Regions from separate parts of the Paenibacillus sp. FSL P4-0113 genome, predicted to be linked through region 1. Evidence: riboswitches for the same ligand, from Rfam matches in the RefSeq annotation. Region 1 holds a riboswitch; each other region holds the start of a gene.
The links. Region 1 has a riboswitch for cyclic di-AMP ahead of MKX46_RS03270 (3D domain-containing protein). Riboswitches for the same ligand answer to the same signal wherever they lie in the genome.

Region 1 (2,266 bases):
AATGTGATTCCAGCTACAGGGCCTGGCTCTATTATTTTAATGCACGCTGGTGGAGGTCAAAGTTCCAACTTGCAAGGCACTGTCCAAGCTTTGCCGGGTCTAATTCACTCTCTAAAAGCTAAGGGCTACAAATTTGTGACAGTCCCCCGGCTACTCCACACATCGGAACGAAAATAACAGTATGTTTATAATTGAGGTCCAAGCTAAAGCAACGTAAAAAGGCTGTCTTACCAGCAGAAGTATTCTGCTCGTCAAGACAGCCTTTTTACGGATAGGACCTGATAAGAGTCCGACCTAGATATATACGGATATAGGCGTTATGTTTACATAATATATATTATGTTTAATTAAACTGTATATACGTACAATGCTATTTATCAATAACGTACAGCTTCACATTTTGAAATCCAAAGTCGTTCACAAATGATTTGTTGCCTGGAATAAAGATATCAATCCGCTTTCCTGTAATGGCGCTGCCCTGATCGCGAGCGACAGCTACAAAAGAATGATCCGGCAAACCTGGATGGGAGTAGCCTGTAACCAGTACTTTCGTGCCCATCGGAATGACGTTAGGATCTACCGCAATTGTACCTAGTTTAAGCGGATTGCCGTAGTAGTCCACTGCGCCCCATTTACCATTCTCATCGGCTGCGGCAGAATACGCTGAAGCCTTAACGTCAACTATTTTGCTATAGTTGAATGTTTTACCCCAAGCTTCAATCGTTGGCGCCTCATTCGCTGCTGCTTTCTCCGTAAGAAGCTGCGGCTTCGATTCCGAAGCTGCCTTTACACTTTTTTCGCCAGGCACCTTAATTTGCAGACCTGCATATATATTGCTGGAGGCAATGTTTGGGTTAGCCTTTGTTAGCTCGTCTACCGATACTCCATAACGTTGAGCAAGCAAAAAGAAGGTATCGCCCTCTTTGGCAGTGTGAAGCGAGGCAGCATCCGCTATTCCAGCTGTCTGTGCCAACCCTGCAATAGCTGCGGCAAGCACCGCAATTTTCATCGTTTTACCAATATGTTTTAAATGTTTCAAAGATATGTACCTCCTCTTTTATGCCTGCGAAGTTAGCTGTCGGATTCGGACTCAGGAGAAGCCCTATGCTTGTGCAATTCACCCCTAGGCATATTCCTCATCGTCTTATGACGTATCGGAATGGCTGCCGTTGTTACGTCCCCCGCACTTCCCATAGTTTGGGCCAGCATTTCAGCGCTTGTCTAACCGCATGCTGTCCCGGTAAGTTTTGGCTTACTGCATAATATCACAATTTTGTAACCTTATCCGCATGAAAATGTTGGGAACCCTGAACATCATACTACACTCGTTACAATTTTGTCATTAAGAAATCGATATTTGTTACGAAAGTATGGGGAAATGGTGACAAAATAAGAAAAGCCCTCCGTCAACGGAGAGCTTTTTTATGATTAGACCAGCACTTTCTTACAATACTTTGGCAAGAAAATCACGAGTGCGATCATGGCTTGGAGTGCCAAATACCTGGTCTGGTGCACCCTGCTCCACAATTTGACCGTTATCCATAAAGATAATTCGATCGCCTACCTCGCGGGCAAAGCCCATTTCATGCGTTACAATTACCATTGTCATACCGCCTTCGGCGAGCTTCTTCATTACATCCAGAACCTCTCCAACCATTTCAGGGTCCAATGCAGAAGTCGGCTCATCGAACAGCATTACGTGCGGCTGCATGGCCAAAGCACGCGCAATCGCAATACGTTGCTTCTGACCACCGGATAGCTGGTTCGGATAGGTATTCTTCTTATCCTCGAGCCCCACGGTACGCAGGAGTTCTAATGCAATTTTTTCCGCTTCCTTACCTGACTGTTTTCTAACCTGCGTCGGTGCAAGCGTCAGGTTCTGCAACACTGTTTTGTGTGGGAACAGATTAAAATGCTGGAACACCATCCCCATTTTTTCCCGGGTTACATTAATATTATGACCACGAGCTGTAATCGGCTCGCCCTCAAATAAAATCTCCCCATCCGTCGGCTGTTCTAACAGATTCATACAACGCAAAAACGTACTCTTCCCCGAACCGCTGGGACCGATGATAACGACAACTTCTCCTTTGGCGATATCTATATCAATGCCTTTTAAAATCTCATTCTTGCCGAACGATTTACGCAATTGTTTAACGGTGATCACTGGCTCTCAACTTCCTTTCCCATAAACCAAGCAGCTTAGACAAGCTGAATGTCATTACAAAATAAATAGCGGCTGTGATTATGAACGGACTTAATCCTT
Region 2 (2,266 bases), 1.6 Mb from region 1:
CTACATGAATTTGCAGCTTGCTCTTCGCTGAGGATTCAGGCAGATCGACCCGAAAGGTTTCGTAAGGGTAATTTTTCTTCCATGTACGGTCGTACTGTTGAAGCAGTTTTTCTCTAGATAAATAACCGTACAAATCTGTTTCGGCCTGATAGGTCACCAGAGGCTCCTCTGGCTGTGATTCAGTATATCCCAGCTCGGAGCGGGCGAAGTCCAATGCGTGTATGACCGCTTCTTGTTTGCTGATGACCTTTGCATTCATTACTGATTCTGGACTCGGATTGCTAAGCGAGGGAATAAGCAATTGAAAGATAAAAAAGCAAATCAGGCCAATCCCGCCCAGCAAGCCTAATTTTTTGAAGTTGGCCGTGAGCACGACCGGTTTCCCGATAGGATTCATGAGTTTCCTCCTTAATCTGTAAATAAGAACATCCATTAAAGATATCATACTGCACAGGTTCCCGCCAACAGACCAGCGATATTCATGAAAATAGAGTGAAAGCACTTTAAAGTTCCAATAAAATAAGATAAGCTGCGATTAAACGATGCCCATTCGCAAAATAAAGCCAATTTCACGTTTTTTCGACGAAATCGGTTTTGTGATCTGGATATAGAAGGATTATAATCTTGAGGCAATGCCTATAAAATACATAGGTAATGATATACAGTTGAGCCGAATTTCTATGGGAAAACGGGGGAACCATGTTACTGGGGTGAATTTTACAGCCGATCACTGGTGGATCGGAAGTGTAAATAGGGCATACTGTGCTGCCCGAATCCGTCAGCTAACCTCGTAGGCTATGAGCAGGAACCAAGTCAGGCACTCGGTTTTCCGGTGTCTTTTTTTGTGCGTATAAAAGTGTTTGGATTGGTTAGATAGACCGCTGCGGGTGCAGATTATTCTTCCGATTGCTGTTATCCCCGGATTTTTTGATTGTATACCCCCTTTAATGGTTAAAATCCGGAGATAAAGGCAAACGCTTCGCTTCTTCAGAACAATTCTGCCCCCTTCGCTACTGCCCGCCAATAGCACAGGGGGCCGAGTAGTGCTTGACATGCATTCTTCCTGTATTCAGGGAATGCTAATTATAGTTAACTAAGGTTTGGAAAAATCAAAAAATTCAGGGGCAACGACGATCGGAAGATCAAATGGAACGCGTAGCGAGCTTACACCGTATTAAATCACTGTTTTTATAGTTTTAAGGATTAGGAGAGAAGTGATGAATAGATGAATCCCAATGCAAGCTGGCTCCGGCTTTCTCCACCGCAGATATTCGTTGCGGGCTTTGCCATTATCATTCTAATAGGTAGTTTATTGTTAATGCTGCCGATCTCCAATACAACAGGAAAGCCACTTGCGTTTATAGACGCTTTGTTTACTGCCGCTTCCGCGACCTGTGTTACAGGGCTTGTCGTAAAGGATACGGGGACCTTTTTTACAACCTTTGGTCAAGTTGTTATCGTGGCGCTCATTCAGATCGGCGGCCTAGGCTTTATGACCATGGCTACCTTGATTGCACTGGTGTTCAAGCGTCGGATTTCCCTGCGGGAGCGTCTCATTTTGCAGGAAGCGATGAATCAGACTTCTGTAGAGGGAATTGTCGGGTTAATCCGTAAGGTATTACTGTACTCACTGGTTATTGAAGGCGTATGCGCTACGATATTCTCGGTTCGCTGGTCCTTTGATATGCCCGTAGGCAGGGCGATTTATTTTGGAATCTGGCATGCCATCTCCATGTTTAACAATGCTGGTTTTGATTTATTCGGTGAATTTCGCAGCTTGACAGGTTATGTATATGATCCGATTGTTAATTTTACAGCCATGTTTTTGATTATTTCAGGCGGCATTGGTTTTGTAGTGATGTCAGACCTGGCAGAATATCGCAAGCGCAAGAGACTGTCCTTGCATACCAAGGTGGTACTCAGCATGACGGGCGCTATGATTGTAGTCGGCACGCTCGTGATTTTTGTATTTGAGTTTACGAATCCGAAGACTCTCGGCTCGCTTGATTGGGGTGGTAAGCTATTGGGATCTTTATTCCAGTCCGTTACTCCCCGTACCGCAGGTGCCAATACCTTGGACATTGCAGGCTTGCGGCAGGCTACGCAGTTTTTTATCATCATACTCATGTTTATCGGGGCTTCTCCTGGCTCTACTGGAGGCGGGATTAAGACCACAACATTCGCCCTGCTCATTGGAGCGGTGATTTCGATGCTGCGGGGGCGGGAAGATATTGTACTGTTCAAGTACCGACTTGCGCAGGGACGA
Region 3 (2,266 bases), 4.2 Mb from region 1:
GCCACAAGCACGACGTTCGTAGCAATGAAACTCATAACATACGTAGTCCAACGCATGCTCTCCACTTTCTTCAAGCCTACTACCTTATAAATCAGCTTTTCTGTTCTGCCAAAAATCCGATCCGTTCGATTCGGTTCATTCGAGAATACATGATACATATATGTACCCATTGGCTTTACCAAGAGCAGCAATATAACGATCACAATTCCAATTTGAAGCAGCTCCATCCTCTATTCCTCCTTCAAAATGCTCCTGCGTTTGGAACAACAGACCCGATTAGACCATCTATGAAGTGCACACGTTTGCGAAAACCTGCTACCAATGATGCTTTAATGCTCAGATCTGTTGTTCCCGCCCGCTCTATCCCTACAAGTGACTAGAACTTTTCAGGGTTCAGGAGTGCGTAGATTAAATACATAAACACAATAGCCGTAAGCCCGAGTATAACGATCATCCTCTTCGTCCTCCTTTAGAGGTCTGCGCATCACACCAGCGTACAAACAGCAGTATCACTCCATAACTCACAGCCATGACGAGCAGCATGTATATATCCATCATGTTTATACCCTCCGTATCGATCCTCAGATCGCCATTCTTATTCCATCATAAAATCATAAAACAACTATGTCATAAGTGCTTATCCGTTCAGCAGAAAACCCACCTCTCCGTTCAATGTGTAGATCACATGGTCCGCTCCCAATCCCCGATAAATTCCTTGTGGATTACAGCCGTGTGTAATAACATAGATCGATTCCGATGTTAGTGGTCGACATATTTGCAGGAAACGGCAAGTCAGATTCAAGCTGTTCTCGAACAAATACACACTACCAATTTCTTTTTTTGGAAAATTCCATTTTCCCGCTTGCATGGTATTGATGCGGACAATGTGCTCCACACCCATTTTTTTGAGCTGTCGTTCCTCCTGGGCGCTATTCGTGAGAACTGCAAACGCCAATTTTTTGAAAATAAGCAATTTCACAAAACTTCTGCCCGCTTCATTCGGTGCAGTGACAATAATTAACCGACCTTCCATCAGTAGCTCCTCTCCCGGTATAAAAAGACAACAAAAAGAAGCCGAAGGAAAAAGGCTTTCCTCCGGCTTCTGACATATCCATGATAAAATAAACCATGGCTGCACACGGCGGTTTGTTGCCTCTCCCTGTACGCTTACGAGGTTAGCTGTCGGATTCGGACGTGAGAGTCGCCCTATTTCTGGCACTTGACCGGAAAATTCACCCCATGAGACACACGGCTTCCGAAGCCGTACAGTCTCGATTGGTTCCCCCGCTTTTGCAACTGCAAAATTCAGCGCTATAGACATTTCGTTGTTGCTTCATTCAAGTTAATTTGAAATTACGTCTTGAATCATACACCCGCGCATGGAAGACTGTAAAGCTCAACTGCAGGGTTATAAATCGGGCTTTAGAGCATAGAAGATTAATAATAACGCTTACAATGCAACTATGCTTCTCACATCTCCTTTAATCTCTGTTTTTCATCCCTTTTTGAAAATGACAAGCATGTCAATATTGGCGTAGGGTAAAGCGTTATTGGCCTTTTTTTGTAAAAAGAGAAGAAAATACGCTATATGTACCAGCTAAACACCGATTTAACCCGCTTTTATAAGAAGAAACAACTTAATTCGCTCCATTTGCGGTGCGATTTACTGTTTTGAGCAAAATACGATTTTACAGCGCCTGAAGGCTTTATACAGCTTTTCCAGGCTTGCAACCCTTCTTTAAATTGTCTAAAATTTAATTGCTGAATATTGAATGAGGAGAGATGCTATGACCGTTTATGAATATGATGCGCAAACCCTGCAAGGGAAACAAATTCCGTTATCCACATTTGAAGGGAACGTTCTGCTTATCGTGAACACTGCCAGCAAATGTGGGTTAACCCCCCAATACAAAGCGCTACAAGAGCTATATGACCAGTATCATGAACAGGGGCTCGAAATTTTGGGATTTCCCAGCAACCAGTTTGCCAAACAAGAGCCAGGTTCCAGTGAGGAGATCTCCGAGTTTTGCCAGATCAATTATGGTGTCACCTTTCCGATGTTCGCCAAGACAGATGTCAATGGCGATCAAGCACACCCCTTATTTCGCTACCTGACCCAAACAGCTCCGGGGGTATTAGGGTCCAAAGCGATCAAATGGAATTTTACTAAATTCTTAATTACAAGAGAAGGTAACGTGTTTAAGCGCTATGCACCGCAAACCACTCCAGATAAACTGGCGGGAGATATAGAGAAGCTTTTGCAGCA

Region 2: linked by a shared signal. The riboswitch ahead of MKX46_RS10120 (TrkH family potassium uptake protein) and the one ahead of MKX46_RS03270 (3D domain-containing protein) in region 1 are both predicted to bind cyclic di-AMP.
Region 3: linked by a shared signal. The riboswitch ahead of MKX46_RS22255 (hypothetical protein) and the one ahead of MKX46_RS03270 (3D domain-containing protein) in region 1 are both predicted to bind cyclic di-AMP.

What each region holds. Positions count from the first base shown of each region.
Region 1 covers NZ_JBBPAZ010000001.1:852,566-854,831, forward strand. Annotated here, with positions in the region: gene MKX46_RS03265 (polysaccharide deacetylase family protein) at 1-177, shown strand, start outside; gene MKX46_RS03270 (3D domain-containing protein) at 371-1,039, opposite strand; cyclic di-AMP (ydaO/yuaA leader) riboswitch at 1,046-1,214, opposite strand; gene MKX46_RS03275 (amino acid ABC transporter ATP-binding protein) at 1,445-2,167, opposite strand; gene MKX46_RS03280 (ABC transporter substrate-binding protein/permease) at 2,154-2,266, opposite strand, start outside.
Region 2 covers NZ_JBBPAZ010000001.1:2,409,367-2,411,632, reverse strand. Annotated here, with positions in the region: gene MKX46_RS10125 (CPBP family intramembrane glutamic endopeptidase) at 1-397, opposite strand, end outside; cyclic di-AMP (ydaO/yuaA leader) riboswitch at 659-812, shown strand; gene MKX46_RS10120 (TrkH family potassium uptake protein) at 1,226-2,266, shown strand, end outside.
Region 3 covers NZ_JBBPAZ010000001.1:5,091,249-5,093,514, reverse strand. Annotated here, with positions in the region: gene kdpA (potassium-transporting ATPase subunit KdpA) at 1-227, opposite strand, end outside; gene MKX46_RS25645 (potassium-transporting ATPase subunit F) at 377-454, opposite strand; gene MKX46_RS22255 (hypothetical protein) at 638-1,033, opposite strand; cyclic di-AMP (ydaO/yuaA leader) riboswitch at 1,149-1,321, opposite strand; gene MKX46_RS22250 (glutathione peroxidase) at 1,788-2,266, shown strand, end outside.